2 regions of the Shewanella algidipiscicola genome follow, and region 1 is predicted to be linked to the other one. Evidence: predicted binding sites of a transcription regulator. Region 1 holds the regulator's gene; the other holds the start of a gene.
What was found. The regulator ArgR, encoded in region 1, controls arginine synthesis, uptake and breakdown. The targets are predictions, from matches to a motif close to ANTGAATANNTATTCANT.
Positions count from the first base shown of each region.

Region 2: DN599_RS13925 (YjiH family protein) is a predicted target of ArgR. The motif match lies at 3,422-3,439, and genes of this name have one in related genera.

Region 1 is NZ_OXJV01000001.1:425,400-433,702, forward strand. It holds gene DN599_RS01865 (Fe(3+) ABC transporter substrate-binding protein) at 1-880, shown strand, start outside; gene DN599_RS01870 (ABC transporter permease) at 1,051-2,682, shown strand; gene DN599_RS01875 (ABC transporter ATP-binding protein) at 2,683-3,723, shown strand; gene DN599_RS01880 (Dyp-type peroxidase) at 3,880-4,827, shown strand; gene argR (transcriptional regulator ArgR) at 5,256-5,726, opposite strand; gene mdh (malate dehydrogenase) at 6,105-7,040, shown strand; gene ispB (octaprenyl diphosphate synthase) at 7,121-8,092, opposite strand.
Region 2 is NZ_OXJV01000018.1:4,108-12,410, reverse strand. It holds gene DN599_RS13935 (NCS2 family permease) at 1-1,214, shown strand, start outside; gene DN599_RS13930 (CBS domain-containing protein) at 1,321-1,725, opposite strand; gene DN599_RS13925 (YjiH family protein) at 1,997-3,274, opposite strand; gene DN599_RS13920 (methyl-accepting chemotaxis protein) at 3,993-5,546, opposite strand; gene DN599_RS13915 (DUF998 domain-containing protein) at 5,959-6,663, shown strand; gene DN599_RS13910 (U32 family peptidase) at 6,660-7,559, opposite strand; gene ubiU (ubiquinone anaerobic biosynthesis protein UbiU) at 7,578-8,303, opposite strand, start outside.

The DNA of each region.
Region 1 (8,303 bases):
TACCAAGGAGACGGGTATTGAGGTGAATGTGGTCTTTTCTAAAAATGGTATTGCCGAACGTATTGCTAGAGAAGGGCGCTTATCTCCAGTTGACTTAGTGCTGACGTCTGATTTTTCTCGCTTAATGGAATTGGCCGATAAAGATTTGGTTACCCCTGTGCAGAGCGAAGTACTTGAGGTTAATATCCCGCAATCAATGCGTTCACCCAGCGGTGAATGGTTTGCATTAACCCAGCGAGTAAGAAATATTTATTCTTCTAAAGAGCGCTTAGGGCCGTTAGATATTACTTATGAAGATCTTGCTGATCCTAAATATAAAGGCAAAATTTGTACTCGCAGTGGTAAGCATCCTTACAATATTGCCTTAGTTGCCTCTATGATAGCGCACCATGGTGAAGCCGAAACCAAAACATGGTTAAACGGTTTTAAAGCCAATTTGGCCCGTAAGCCGCAGGGTAATGATCGTGCTCAGGTACAAGCGGTTAAAGAGGGGCTATGTGATATCGCCATTGGTAACAGTTACTACTTAGGAAAAATGCTGAAAGATCCTAACCAAGTGGCTTGGGCTGAGGCGGTCAATATTAACTTCCCTAATCAAAGCAATCGCGGTGCGCATATTAATATCTCGGGTATGGCGTTGGCCAAGCATGCCCCCCACAAAGACAACGCAATTAAATTAATGGAATATTTGTCAGGTGATGCTGCGCAGCAATCTTATGCGCAAATCAATATGGAGTATCCGGTCAAGGTGGATGTTGCACCATCAGAGTTGGTGGCCTCTTGGGGAGAGTTTAAAGCCGATGCGTTACCCATTTTTAAATTGGCAGAGTATCATCAGGCAGCCGTAAAATTATTAGATGAAGTGAAGTTTGATCTGTAAAAAATAGTCAGCTTTACGCGCTATTGGTCTCGACATAGCCTTCTTATTAGAAGGCTATTTTGCTTTTTAGCCACAGGGCGCACACTTTTGTAAGTTATAATCGTTTTTATTTAAGCTTCGATTTAGGTTAATCCTTGATAATTATCTGATCAAGGCAAATGAGATAACGAATGATTTTAGGTTTTGCTCGACGTTGGTCACTGATCAGTTATTTGATAGCAGTTATCTTAACACTGCCATTGTTAGCCATTATTGTGCAGGCTGCTGTGCCCGGTGAGGCTATATTTGCTCATCTACTCGACACCGTATTACCCACATATATTTTCAATACGCTGGCCTTGATGCTGTGTGTCTGTATTGGTGCAGTGGTATTGGCACTGCCTGCGGCTTGGTGTATTGCCCGCTGTGACTTTCCTGGCCGCCAACTCTTCCAGTGGGCCTTGTTGTTACCCTTAGCCATGCCTGCTTATGTCGTGGCTTATGTATATACCGACTTGCTCGATTATGCTGGCCCGATTCAGCGGGGGATACGTGCTGTGTTTGGTTGGCAATCGCCCCAAGACTATTATTTCCCTGATGTGCGTACCTTGATGGGCGCTGCTGTCATGTTAGCCTTAGTGTTGTTTCCTTATATTTATTTGTTGGCTCGCACCGCATTTATGGAGCAATCCTCTAGCTTACAACATGCGGCTCGTGTGATGGGATGCTCCCCATGGCAAAGCTTTTGGCGCTTAAGTTTGCCCATGGCTAGGCCCGCATTAGCCGTCGGCGCTTCACTGGTCGCGATGGAAACGGCAGCTGACTTTGCTACCGTCAGTTACTTTTCGGTGCCGACACTGACTACAGCGGTATATGACACTTGGCTAGGTTATGGCAGTTTATCTGCTGCCGCTAAGTTGTCGGCGATTATGTTGTTGGTGATTTTTTGTATGATTGGCAGTGAGCGTTTTGCGCGCCGTAAGCAGAAGCTGTTTCAGAAACAGGCCGAGCTTAATGAGCGTGATCGCTATCCGTTATCAGCACCTAAGGCGTGGTTAGCAACGTTTTACTGTGCTGGCTTATTACTGCTGGCATTTCTCTTACCCTTTGGGGTACTTGTCAGTTATGCCTGGCAATATTTCGAGGTCAGTTGGAACCACGAGTTTCTACAATACAGTATTAATAGTCTCTATATCGCGTTGCTGGTGGCGTTACTCACAGCCGTGATTGCTATCGTGTTGATGTTTGTTAGGCGTTGTAGCCCACGTCGCAGCGACCTATTACCGTCACGTTTAGCGTCTACAGGATATGCGCTGCCCGGCACAGTGCTGGCGATCGGGATTTTAGTGCCGCTCACATATATGGATTTTACCATTAATGATATTTATGCCTACTTCGACAGGCAAGGACCTGGCTTAGTGTTAAGTGGCAGCATATTTGCTTTAATTTTTGCTTTTTCTATTCGATTTGTGGCCATTGCAATCGGTAGTGTGGAAAGCAGTTACAAGCGTATTAGTCCAACGCTGGATATGGCTTCGATCACCATGGGCTTAAGACCCAATGCTTTGTTGCGTAAGGTTCACTTGCCCTTGCTGAGAAAAGGCATTTTTGCCGGCGTATTGTTGGTGTTTATTGAGTGCATGAAAGAGCTACCTGCGGCGTTACTACTCAGGCCTGTAGGGTTTGAAAATCTTGCCACTTATGTGTTTCAGTTCGTTTCAGATGAACAGTTAGAGCATGGCGCTCTGGCGGCCATTGTGATCGTACTTGTGGGGTTCATTCCGCTGATCTATTTAAACCGTTCATTGGAGCATAATACTTAAATGTCGACACTCAAAATTGAAGATGTTCACAGTAATTACCAAGGCCTGGTAATTTTAAATGGCCTTAGTCTTAATATTCAGCGTGGAGAGATTGCGGCGCTATTAGGGCCTAGTGGCTGTGGTAAGACGACTCTGCTCAGGGCAATTGCGGGGTTGCAACCTATCTCTGCTGGCCGCATTAGCATCAATAAGCGGTTGTTGTCGGGAGATGAGCACTTTGTGCCGAGTGAGCAAAGAGAAGTGGGAATGATTTTCCAAGACTATGCATTGTTTCCCCATTTAACGGTGGCGGACAATATTTTATTTGGAGTCAAAGGCTTAACTAGTGCCGAACGGCAAGCCAGATTAACTGAAATGTTAGCTTTGGTGAAACTTGATGGCTTAGAGAAACGTTATCCACATGAGTTATCGGGCGGCCAGCAGCAGAGAGTATCGATTGCCCGCGCTCTGGCGTATGAGCCTGAGTTATTACTGCTTGATGAACCCTTTTCAAATATCGATGCCAAAGTGCGCAATGAAATGATGCTGGAGATCCGCAGCATTTTAAAACAACGCGATGTTAGTGCAATTTTTGTGACCCATAGCAAGGATGAAGCCTTTGTATTTGCAGATAAACTGGCGCTATTTAATCAAGGAGCGATAGTGCAATATGGCTGTGCTGAAGCCCTTTACAGTGCACCTGCCGATAAATACGTTGCTGAGTTTTTAGGTGAAGGAAATTATCTTGCCGCTCAAGTGGTAGATGGTTTTACTGTGTCTACTCCGCTGGGTATGATTGTTAGCACAGCACCTATGCTGTTTGATGTGGGGCACAAGGGGGAACTTTTGCTGAGGCCAGAGCAGATCGACATTCATGCCAACGGTCAGGGTGATGGATTGATTGTCGAGCGCCGTTTTTTAGGCAGTAATTGTTATTATCGAGTCTTGGTCGGTACACAAGGTTATGATGTTCGCAGTGCTAAAAACGATTTAGCCTTGGGTGAGCGAGTTCACCTAGCAGTGATCCCTCATTCGTTGGTCTTATTATCGCCTGCTGAGTAACATATTTGTAACTCGCGGTGGTTGTTATGATTAATAAACGTTAATCTAACCATTAATACGGTTTCTTTTTAACGGTTTGTGGCTTGTGTAGTACTATTTATCGCTAAAGTTTCGGACAATATAGCCGAAATTGAAACTGACAAAGGTAGGGTCTATATGGATAGTCAGGTTATGCCACGTGAACAGTTAGGTGTGTGTGCCGAAGGAAATTTGCATAGTGTATATTTGATGTTTAATGCCGAAGACGGTGTGGAATCACAATTACGCCCTTGTGTAGCCAATGTTGCGCAGTACATTTATGAATTATCGGATCAATATGCCGATAGTGCCTTTAATGGTTTTGTCGCGATTGGTGCTAATTACTGGGACAGCTTGTATCCCCTGTCTCGTCCAGCTCAATTGAAACCGTTTCCGGCGATGAATGCCGATAATCGAGATGCTCCTGCACATGAGTATGATCTCTTTATTCATCTGAGATGCGATCGTTATGACATCTTGCACTTGGTTGCTAATGAAGTGTGCCAAATGTTTGAAGGTTTAGTCGAGCTGGTTGATGAAGAGCGCGGTTTTCAGTTTATGGATGCGCGCGATCTCACCGGTTTTGTCGACGGTACTGAAAATCCTAAAGGACGTCATCGCCAAGAGGTCGCCTTAGTTGGCGATGAAGATGCAATCTTCCGTTCCGGTAGTTATGTTCATGTACAAAAATACGCGCACAATTTGAGCAAATGGAATCGACTTCCTCAGAAAAAACAAGAAGATATCATAGGTAGGACTAAAATCGATAATATCGAGTATGCCTCGCAGGATAAGCCTCTTACCAGCCACATTAAGCGGGTTAACCTAAAAGATAGCCAAGGACGTTCGATGGAGATCTTACGGCAGAGTATGCCTTATGGCTCAATGAAAGAGCAGGGGTTGATGTTTATCTCATTGTGCCGTAATTCAGAGCATTTTGAAAAGATGCTCCACAGCATGATCCACGGTGATGGAGCTGGTAATCATGATCACTTAATGCACTTTACTCAAGCGCTGACGGGATCGGCGTTTTTTGCTCCTTCGCTAGATTTTATGCAAAATGCAGCTGCCGAAAGCGACGAGTGAATAGCGGCAACCTATTGTCGTTGCGCCATTGATTAATCACAGTCGGCCAAGTCTTTGGACTCTTTTTTTTCCGCGTGGTCATTACACTGGCGTAAAATCAGTAGCCATCAAAAGCGGGCTGCAATAAAATTCGCCTGAATGGGCTTAACCAAGCCTTTTTGGCAGGCTGGTTAAGCGTCAAAAGCGATAAGATCTTGCATGCTAATTAAATGCCGATAAGTTTCTCTTATCGGCATTTTTATATGATTTTCAGTGACACAGGCTTTGATTGAGCATTAATGGCTAAATTGGAGCCATTTTTTTGGCATAAAAAAGACGCCATTGGCGCCTATTTTTAGTAAATCGTAATTAGTCTTGATCCAGAATTTGTCATTTAACCGCTACAATAGAGACTATCGATTCCTTGACCTAGTGTGCTATAAAACACTTTAATCGGTATAGTTAAATAATGACTTGATCGTGTTGAACGTTTTACCGACCTCTTGAATATTCGACGGGCAGATGAAAATCGTATCATCACCAGCAATGGTGCCCAATATTCCCTCTGGTTTACCTATAGAATCCAGCAGTCTAGCGATTAACTGTGCAGCTCCTGGGCTGGTTCTTACCACAATCATAGATTGATTATGGTCGACATCCAATACGAGGTTTTTCAATGGGCTGCCAGCCGTAGGCACACCTAGCTCTGCAGGGAGGCAGTAAACCATCTCTTGTTTAGCATTGCGTGTACGCACCGCACCAAACTTACTTAGCATGCGCGATACTTTTGATTGGTTAATATTGTTATAACCTTCGGCTTGAAGCGCATTGACGATTTCGCTCTGAGAGCCAAAGCGTTCCTCTTTTAAGATAGCCTTAAAGGTCTTGACGAGTTCTTCTTGGTTTTTATTGGCTTGCATGAATTTGGCATCTTGTATTCGTAAAATTGGCTCATTGTGAATAGCTATGCAAAGCAAGTCAAGTCTTACTCGAAGTGAATGAATAAACATTCATTCACTATTGTGGAAGATCGTGTAAATATCGAAACTACCGCTTACTTAGGTATCCTTTTCATTTGGCATGATTAATGATGAATGTAGCGGTTGTATCTAATCTAAGTGAGTTAAGCCAACCCCTCATCGACTAACCGTTAATACATGCACTTTTTGGGTTATTTATAAAATATCTTGCTACACGACTAAGGGATAATTGAATTATTGATGTGATTGCAGTAATGTTGCGCCATCTGTGAATTTAGATCTATGTCACATAATAACCAAGAATTAACGGAGATAACTATGAAAGTTGCTGTACTTGGTGCCGCTGGTGGTATTGGCCAGGCTCTTGCTCTACTACTTAAAACTCAATTGCCTGCCGGCTCTAAATTATCCCTTTACGATATCGCGCCAGTGACCCCTGGTGTTGCGGTTGACTTAAGCCACATCCCTACAGCGGTTGAAGTCAAAGGGTTCGCGGGCGAAGACCCAACACCAGCACTAGAAGGTGCTGATGTGGTGCTAATTTCTGCAGGTGTTGCGCGTAAGCCTGGTATGGATCGCTCAGATCTATTTAACATCAATGCGGGGATCGTTAGAAACCTCGTTGAAAAGTGTGCAGTAACTTGTCCTAAAGCGCTTATCGGTATTATTACTAACCCAGTTAACACGACTGTGGCTATTGCTGCTGAAGTATTAAAAACGGCAGGCGTATATGATAAGAATCGTTTGTTTGGTGTAACCACTCTTGATGTTATCCGCTCTGAAACCTTCGTGGCCGAAGCCAAAGGGTTAGATGTGGCTGATGTGAAAGTGAATGTTATTGGTGGCCACAGCGGTGTTACTATTCTTCCTCTGTTGTCTCAAGTTGAAGGCGTGACCTTTAGCGATGAAGAAGTGGCTGCTTTGACTACACGTATTCAAAACGCGGGTACCGAAGTGGTTGAAGCTAAAGCCGGTGGCGGTAGTGCAACACTTTCTATGGGGCAGGCGGCGTGTCGTTTTGGTCTTTCATTGGTTCGTGGTCTGCAAGGTGAAGCGAATGTTGTTGAATGTGCTTATGTTGATGGTGGCAGCGAGCATGCAGCGTTTTTCGCCCAACCAATTCTACTAGGTAAGAACGGCGTTGAGCAAGTGCTGGCTTACGGTGAAGTAAGTGAGTTTGAAGCTAATGCGCGTGATGCCATGCTAGATACCTTAAAAGCTGATATCAAGCTAGGTGTTGAGTTTGTTAAGTAAGTACTATTTGTTAAGTAAGTACTAAGTTGATAAAAAAATGGAGCCGTCAGGCTCCATTTTTTATTATCACTAAGGTCGTATTAGTGATTACGCGCTACGGCGATTTTAGCGAGCGATATTAGCGCTTGCTTGTAGTCACTCTCAGGGAGTATTTCTAAGGCGCTAATGGCCTTATCAGCTTCTTCTAGCGCTCTTTGTTCCGTATATTTGAGAGCACCACATTGGTTGAGCGCATTGAGAATCGTCTCAATATGACCTGAACCATCACCTTGCTCAATCGCTTGACGAATTAAAGCTCGCTCTTCGTCGGTACCATTCGCTATGGCATAGATAAGTGGTAACGTTGGCTTGCCTTCGGCCAAATCATCCCCAATATTCTTACCTAGCTCTTCAGTTTCGGCTGTGTAGTCTAATAAATCATCGGTGAGCTGGAATGCCGTGCCCAAAAATTTACCATAATCAGCTAATGCGGTTTGCACCTCAATACTGCTATCGGCTAATACCCCGGCTAAACGGGTCGCAGCTTCAAACAATTTAGCTGTTTTGCAGTAGATGACACGCATGTAGCTTTCTTCCGTGGTATCAGGGTCGTTACAGTTCATTAGCTGTAACACTTCGCCTTCGGCTAACACGTTGGTAGCATCGGCCAGCACTTCTAACACTTGCATGCTGCCTAGCTCGGTCATCATTTGAAACGAGCGAGTATATAAAAAATCGCCGACTAACACGCTCGCACTGTTGCCAAAAAGCGCATTAGCTGTCTCTCGACCACGCCTTAGCATTGACTCATCCACCACGTCATCATGCAGTAATGAAGCGGTATGAATAAATTCGACAATTGCCGCAAGCTTGATATGAGCTTTACCCTCATAGGCAATCGCGCGGGCGGCCAGAATGGACAGCAGCGGGCGCATTCTCTTGCCCCCGCCATTGATAATATAGAATCCAAGTTGGTTTATTAGGGCTACATCTGACTCCAACTGTTTATAGATCAGTTGGTCGACGGCTTTCATATCAGCATCAGCCAGCTGACGAATGGCGTTCAAATCCATATTAGGCTCTACTTCTAGTGGTATTTTGTAATTCAGGCAGCCCAAATTAAGGCAAAAATGTTATAGTATTGAGATTCTACCTAAAAATGTTGAATAAGACATTATTAGAAGACTAATGTGAGAGTAATTCCGATCTTTTTTTGATCAAAGTGAATTAGGGCTTGTCAGCCTAATCAACTTAGCGTAAACTCCGCGACCATTGTCATTAAAG
Region 2 (8,303 bases), on a different contig from region 1:
TCATTGTGGTGCCTAATATGCTCGGCAGCGCAGGCTTTGATGCCGGCGCGGTCTTTGTTGCGACCTGTTTAATCGCTGCATTTGGCTCATTGTTAATGGGGCTGTGGGCTAACCTGCCGATGGCGATTGGCTGCGCTATCTCGTTGACCGCCTTCACCGCGTTTAGCATGGTGTTGGGCCAAGGGATCTCGATTCCGGTTACGTTAGGCGCCATCTTTTTAATGGGGATAGTGTTTACACTAGTGAGTGTGACTGGGATTCGTCAGTGGGTACTAACCAATCTGCCTAAAGGTATTGCTCACGGTACGGGTATTGGTATCGGCTTATTTCTCCTGCTTATTGCCACCAACAGTGTCCAGCTTATTGTCGCCAACGATGCGGGTTTACCGGTGAAGTTAGGCGATATTCATAGCTTACCTGTGCTTGCCACCATTATCGGCTTGGCGGCCACCATCGGCCTTGAGCGCCGCGGTGTGCCCGGTGGAATTTTGTTGGTGATTATCGCCCTGTCGGTATTTGGTCTCTTGTTTGACCCTTCGGTGACCTATCAAGGCTTGTTTGCCTTACCTGATCTGATGTCTGACAAATCATTAATTGGTCAGCTCGATATTATGGGGGCGTTAAATCCAGTCGTGTTACCTATTGTGTTGGCGTTAGTGATGACGGCCATTTTTGATGCCACTGGGACTATCCGTGCGGTGGCGGGGCAAGCCGAATTACTCGATAAAGACGATAATATTGTCGGTGGCGGTAAGGCGCTGACCTCTGACTCGGTAAGCAGTATCTTTGCCGGTGCAGTGGGCGGCGCGCCTGCTGCAGTGTATATTGAATCGGCCGCAGGAACCGCCGCAGGTGGTAAAACTGGCCTGACAGCGACCATTGTTGGTGTACTCTTCTTACTGATGATGTTCCTGGCGCCGCTAAGTTATTTAGTGCCAGCCTACGCCACCGCACCTGCATTGATGTATGTGGGATTGTTGATGTTGAGCAATGTGACCAAGCTTAATTTTGACGATAAAGTCGATGCTATGGCTGGGTTAACCTGTGCGGTATTTATCATTTTAAGTTGTAACATTGTCACTGGGATCATGCTGGGCTTTGTTACGTTAGTGATTGGCAGATTGTGCAGCGGCGAATGGCGTGCCATCAAACCGGGTGTGTTAGCGATCACTATCGGTTTAGTGGTTTTCTATCTCGGTGGCTGGGCGATTTAAACCTTTGTAGATACCAAAATCTGTCAAACATGCAGATGTAGCTGGGTGTCCCCTCAGTACATAAAAAAGATGCCACTCAAAAAGACGAAATATCCTTTCGTCTTTTTTATTGGCTGTAAGCGCGTAGTAGATCTTTCCAGGTGACAATACCGACAATCTGACCCTGTGTTAACACCGGCAGTGAACCAATATTGTGCAGCAGCAATAACCGAGAAGCCGCATGTAAGGAGCACTCGGGGGAGGTAGTGATGGGGTTGCGTGTCATGACCTGATGAGCTCGGCGCTGCAACGTTTCAACATCGCGCTCGGTTTCGTTGATCGCGCCAATATGCGGGCTCAATGTGCGCAGGTAATCTCGCTCAGATAACACCCCTTGCAGCTTATCGTTTTCAACCACCAAGAGATGGTGAAAGGGCGCACTGTCAAAAATCTCTTTGACTATGGTGAGTCGATCATCCATGTCGATAGTGACGACTCGGGTGCTCATAATGTCGGCAACAGTGACGCTCATAGTCTATTTCCTTATGTTTATGCTATTTATAACAGACAATTAACATTTCAACAAATCAACATGTTTGCTGAGGCGATTGATGAGCTCATCATTGAGAACAGGCCCTAACCATCGCGCGGTATTTTTAACGATGACGGCAGGGCAATGACTACTGGGTTATATGGTGGTATGGCTTTGGATGAGGGCTACGATTGCAGCTGTGTTATTGAGCGGGGGATAAATCAGCCCAGGCGGTCCTAGGCTGATGTTAGGTTTTTATGTGTCGAATGCCTTAGAAGATAAGATGTGCAACACCGGCAATAACAGGCAGGGTAACCAGTGTTCTTAAAATAAACACCACAAACAACTCGACAATGTTGACCGGGATCTTACTGCCTATCAACAAGGCGCCCACTTCACTCATATAGATAAGCTGGGTGACCGACAGGGCGGCGATAATAAAACGTGTCATGTCAGATTCGATTGAACTGGCTAAAATCGAGGGGATAAACATATCCGCAAAGCCAACCATAATGGTTTTAGACGCCTCGCCTGCTTCTGGAATTTGCAGTAACTCTAGCAGTGGGATAAATGGCATGCCAAGGTAGTCGAACAGCGGTGTATATTCGGCGATCATCAATGCGATTGTCCCGATAGCCATGACAACAGGGAGCACGCCAAATACCATATCGATGACATTTTTTAGGCCATCTTTTAGGGTGTGCGATACGCCTTGCGCATGTGCCGCTTTAGCCATCGCTTGCTCAAAACTCCAAGCGAAAACGCCCTTACCGTGTGGCACGACTTCATCGTCAGGATGACGTGGTGTATCGTCAATATAGTGATCTTTTTTCCAACTCAGTGGTGGCAATTTAGGCACGATAACCGCCGCGACAATACCAGCCAAACATACGGTTAAGTAAAATGGTGCAAACAGATGCTCTAATTTTACTTGAGAAATTACCACTAAAGAGAAGGTGATTGAAACCGCCGAGAAGGTGGTGCCGATCACAGCCGCTTCGCGTTGAGTATAAAGGCGGGCTTCATATTGTTTACTGGTCATTAAAATGCCGACACTGCCATCGCCAAGCCAAGAGGCCATACAATCAATGGCGCTGCGACCTGGCAAGTTAAATACGGGGCGCATAATTTTGGTTAATAAGGTGCCAAATAGCTCCAGTAAGCCGAAGTTAAGTAGTAAAGGCAATAACATGCCGGCAAAAATAAATACGCAAAATAATACGGGTAGCAGGTCATTCAGTACTAAGGCGCCTGTATTCCCTGAGCGGATAGCTTCAGGACCTATGCCCATGTAGGTCAATACAATGAAGACTGCACCAATGATGCGAACGATAGCCCACATAGGGTTTACGTTAAGTAATGCATTGATAAAGTGATGCTGTTTTAAAACATTAGGTTTGAGCAATTTGCAGATGAGCGTCGCGATAGCGGTAATGACCACGATAAAGGTCACTATGCCAGTTAGGGCATCGCCTAATAAGCTTTGTAATCCTTTTGATACGATAGCGATAGGAATGGTGATCGCATCTTGATAGCTAATCGGTGTCATAAACAGTAACAAGCCGATCAGCGAAGGGATGAGAAATGTAAGTAACGTTTTTATGTTAGTTTTTTGTTTTTTAGCCACTTTTTTGCCTTAAATTACGCTGTCTGTACAACGGCAAGAATTAAATATTGAATCCATAATGTAATTTATAATGAATATCCATTCATCTAATCGACGGAGATTACCGCCTAAGTCCAGTGATGTAAAACCATTTAATGCGCAATCTTGTGACTAACTGCTGTAGCATAGTTATTTGCACTTTATGACTATTTATATTGTACTCAAAAAAGTCGTATTTGCACCATGTACTTTTTGGTTAAATAATGATTAAAGTGATGTTATCGCTTGGTTTTATATCGCTTGCGCTACGAAAAGTGTTATAAGTCGCGCCTAGTGTTAGCGTGTGGGAGAAATGCAGGCTTGTGCTGGATCTGGTTTCCCCACTAATCGGAGGCTGAGCGAGTCAATCAGTCTGCCGCTTTTACCGGACGATTAGCCGCGGGCATATATGACCTGATTGCAGCATTGGGTAGATCCGGAGTCTGTATCGAGTTAAGTGGTAGATTAGGGGAGAGGCATGTGGCGAAGCACAGTGGCATAGGCCAAATAGATTGAGCCGTGGCAGGGCCTGCGGCTCAATCTAGATTTGCTTGTTATTGACATTTGTAATGCATCAAACCAGATGCCAGTACACAAGCGCATGTCCATTGTCGACCTTAGGTTACCCGAAGGTTTGCCTTAAGCTCTTGGCTTTATCCGCGTTAATTTTTAGTTCAGAAATTGAGTCTTCAACGCTGGTTAACGCATCTAAATTATTATTCGATGCCAGAGTGATCTGGTTAATTCCTTGATTAAGTTCTTGTACCACTTGCATCTGTTGTTGAGCCGCGACGGCATTGTGCTGGGCAAATTCATGGATACTGCTGATTGATGTGTAGAGCTCATCGAGTTTTATCGCCGAAGACTCTGTTTGCTGGGCGCAGTGTTCTGCCAAGCGTTGGCTTTGGCGCATCTCTTCGCTCCAGTCGCTGAGCATCTTAAACATCTTGTCGACGCTTTGCGATATGCTGGTGGTGGATACCTTAGTGCGGCTCGACAGTGCCCTAACTTCGTCGGCCACCACAGCAAAGCCGCGTCCCTGCTCGCCCGCTCTCGCGGCTTCGATAGCGGCATTGAGTGCGAGTAAATTGGTTTGCTCGGCGATAGCATCAATTTCCCCCATGGCATTGGCCACCTGTTGGGCTTCTTGGTGTAACAGCTGCGTATTTTGTGCCACATGGGTAACGTTCTGGGTGAGCGAGTCGATATCTTGGCTGTTTTGCTGCATTTTGTTACGGTTATCGTGACAAACTTGGTAAGTGTCGTCGATATGATTTGATGTCGATTGGATATTACTCACCACTTCATTGAGTGTTGCTCCCATCTCCTCCATGGCGCTGGCCATCTGCTCAATTTCTTGATGTTCTTTATCGATACCGCTGTGGGTTTGGTTAACTGCAACAATCAGTTGATTCGTGATATCGGTGATCTTATCGGCGCTATCCTGGTTTTTCCCCAATACCCCTTGCATCTTGGCATCTTTCATTAATATCTGGAATTTAAGCAAGGAGGAGGAGTCTTTACCGCAATAGACAAAGCGACTGATAGAGTCATACTCTTGTTTCATCGCCATTAACTGGGTAGGGATCCTAAAGGCCTCATCGTAAAAAATGACTAAATTCAAGCCGATTAGTGTCAATCCAACTAAAATCGTCTGCCAACCTAAAATATAACCGGCTAATGCGAGGCCTAGGGTAGTCACGACTGCTGAGATGATGCGCTTTTGCATTAATGACAGTGGATCTTTTATCGTTTTACCTTGGTTTATTTGTCGATATAAGGTCTGCGCATTGTTGATTTTTTGGGCATCGGGTTTAACTCGTACAGACTGATAACCAATGAGTTTACCTTGCTCATACATAGGTGATACAAAGGCATCGACCCAATAAAATGAACCATCTTTACAACGATTTTTTACCATTCCACGCCACGATTGACCGGCTTTTAATTTTTGCCAAAGATCGGCAAATGCCGCCGCGGGCATATCGGGATGGCGCACCATGTTGTGATGCTGGCCCAGTAACTCAGATTCATTGTAGCCGGATATGTTAATGAAGGCTTGATTAACATAGGTGATCATTCCACGGGGATCAGTGCTCGAAATGAGCTCGTCATTATCATTAAGCTTAACCTCTCGTGTGGATGCCGAGGGCTGATGATGTTTAGATGTTGTCATGTAAGGGAGGTCTTCATCAAGTCGCCATCTCCAGTCTTTTTTTTAGTCGATTATCTGGTAAGTGGTTGGTGGCGTAATAAAAAATTCATTGGCATTCTAACAGGCATATCACTAATTTGTTAGCTATCTCACAAAACTATTTGTAGTGAGATGTGGCGCGTAAAGTAAATGCTAAGATTTTGATCTTACTCTAATAAAAAGTATTGACTCGATGATGATGTCACGTATATTCGTTTACCCTCGATTTTATAAGGTTATTCGTGTTGTTGCGGCGATTAAGGTTATAAAGTGTCGTCATGGTTGTTGTGGTAATGTTGCTAAGGTTGTTAATGAAAATATGCGTCAAAGCTCGGCAAAAAATTTCAATTCCATATAACCTAGTAGGACGACAGCATTGCATTATCAACAGACTATGAATTCATCACAGCGAAAACTATCAGTACTGGGATTTAGATTTGGCATGCTGGGCATTATTCTACATGTACTTAGCTTACTTGTGGCGTCGTTGGGATTTAATGACTTTAACGGTAATGGTTTTAGTTTTTTTAATTTTTCATTAAGTGAACTGGGCCAATATGGTCATTCTCAATTAGCGGTAGTGTTTAATGGTGGGCTGTTTTTTGGTAGCTTGAGTTTGGTGTTATTTTGTTTATTTTCACTGCAACGTTGCGACCGTCCATTGCTGTATCCCTGCTTGTTATTGCTGATTTTAGCCATGCTCTCTCTGGCTATCACGGGGTTATTTCCCATCAATGTGTATCACTTACACACCTTAGGCATTGAATATTTCTTTTATTTTTCACTGTTGAGTATCGGTTGTTACTTAGGTTATTTATGGCAGGGCGCAAGATTGGCGGGAAATCCCCCTAAGCGTTTTGCTTATCAAGGCAGCAGTGTATTGAGCCTGCTGTGTATCGCCGTATTTGGCTTGTTTGTTTTCCTTGCACAAGTTGATAGCAGCTTAATTAATAGTGGCCAAGCATTTTACCATGGGATGATGATGATCGAGCCACGCCCTGAATTTTGGTGGCCCGCCATCCTTGAGTGGTTAGCGTTACTGCTGTTTCTTGGTTGGAGTGCGGCCTTGGTGTGGACACAACGCCCTATGCGTGACTAGCGCCCTTGTTCAAATCCCGCTTGGCCAAACCAGTATCCATTACAGGCTAAGTTGGTTTCACTGCCGTTATCTTGGCTCACAACAGAGTCTCCCTTGGTGGCCAAGTTTTTGGCTAAGCTTTTGGTTAAGTTATTAGCTAAGTCAATCGAGGCCAAGCTACTGGGGGAAACCCTAAAATAGTCGACCCCTAAATGCTGCATCACTCGTTGTTGGTCACTTAAGTCAATATAACTGGCCGATTGAGTTTGAATGCCATTAAGTCGCAGCAGTGGCTGCGACTCTTGGGTTTGCGCCAATACACCTTGCGGATAGTCAATACAGATGGTTTGGCAGCTGTCTTTAGTTAATCCCTGTTGGCGCGCGGTAAAACAGCGTGCCGAGTGTGCCAGTGGCATGTAGCCATGACCAAAGACTTCCACCTCTATCTGCCTTGGGGCCAAGTCGGTTAATACTCGTTCGAGCCAGTGCTTCGATAGCTCCAGTGGCATAACAAATCGTTGCATTCCCCACGCGGCTAATTTCTGCAAACTTGCCGCATTATAGTTGTTAATACTTGGCCCGCAGATAAAAGGTAGTCCGAGTGATTTCGCTACCTCGACGGCGCCCATATCGTTGGCTTCAACCATAAACTCACCATTATCGATTTGCTGTTTTAAAGCTGTAAATTCCGATTGGGCTTCAATCAGCGCCAGGGTAGAGAGTACCACCTGTTTACCCGATGCCCTGAGCATCTGAGCTAGCTCAAGGTAGTCGCTAAATTTCAGTTGGCGGCGACGGCTACAGACGGTTTCACCTAAATAGATCAGTTCTATGTCGCTACTGGCTGCTTGTTGATAAAACGCGCTGACCTGCGCCTTTGACCAGCAATATTGAATAGGGCCTAAAGATATGTTCATATGTGCTCCTGTTATTGGCTACTGCCAAGTGCGCTCATAGGCTCCAAGTGTCGTAACCTGACCTTCGGAGACCTTGGCTAACGCCTTGTCCCACTGAGCTTGGGTCGTATAGGCCTCGGGATGATGTAAAAAGGTGTCGATAGCCTGACGCCAAACGCGAGTGACTTGCTCTACATAGGCAGGACTACGTTGGCGCCCCTCGATTTTAAGAGAGGCCACGTTCGCCTTTGCCAGCTCTGGCAATAAACTGAGGGTATTAAGGCTGGTGGGCGATTCTAAGAGATGGCTCGCTTGCTTGTTTTCTGCAGTGATATAACGCCCCTTACACACCACGGGGTAGCCCATCTGTTCGTTAATATTGGACTTATCAATAAGCACTTCGTTTAGGCGCGTTAAGCGTTGATCACCAACCTCTTGCCAGCGCACCGCGTTAGCAGGTGAGCAGGAGCCACCAGTGTTGGGCGATTGTCCAGTAACATAGGAGGAAAGGTGGCAACGCCCTTCGGCCATGATGCACAAGCTACCAAAGGCAAACACCTCCAGATCTACTGGCGTCACCTTAGCAAGGTCGCGTACCTGTTTCATCGATAACACTCGTGGTAACACGGCTCGCTCAATATTAAACTCGCGTTTATAGAGGCTTAAGGCGCCAAGATTGGTGGCGCTGGCTTGCACCGATAAGTGCAGTGGCAGGTGAGGATAGCGGCTATGGGCGTAATCGAGTAGCGATAAATCGGCGACAAT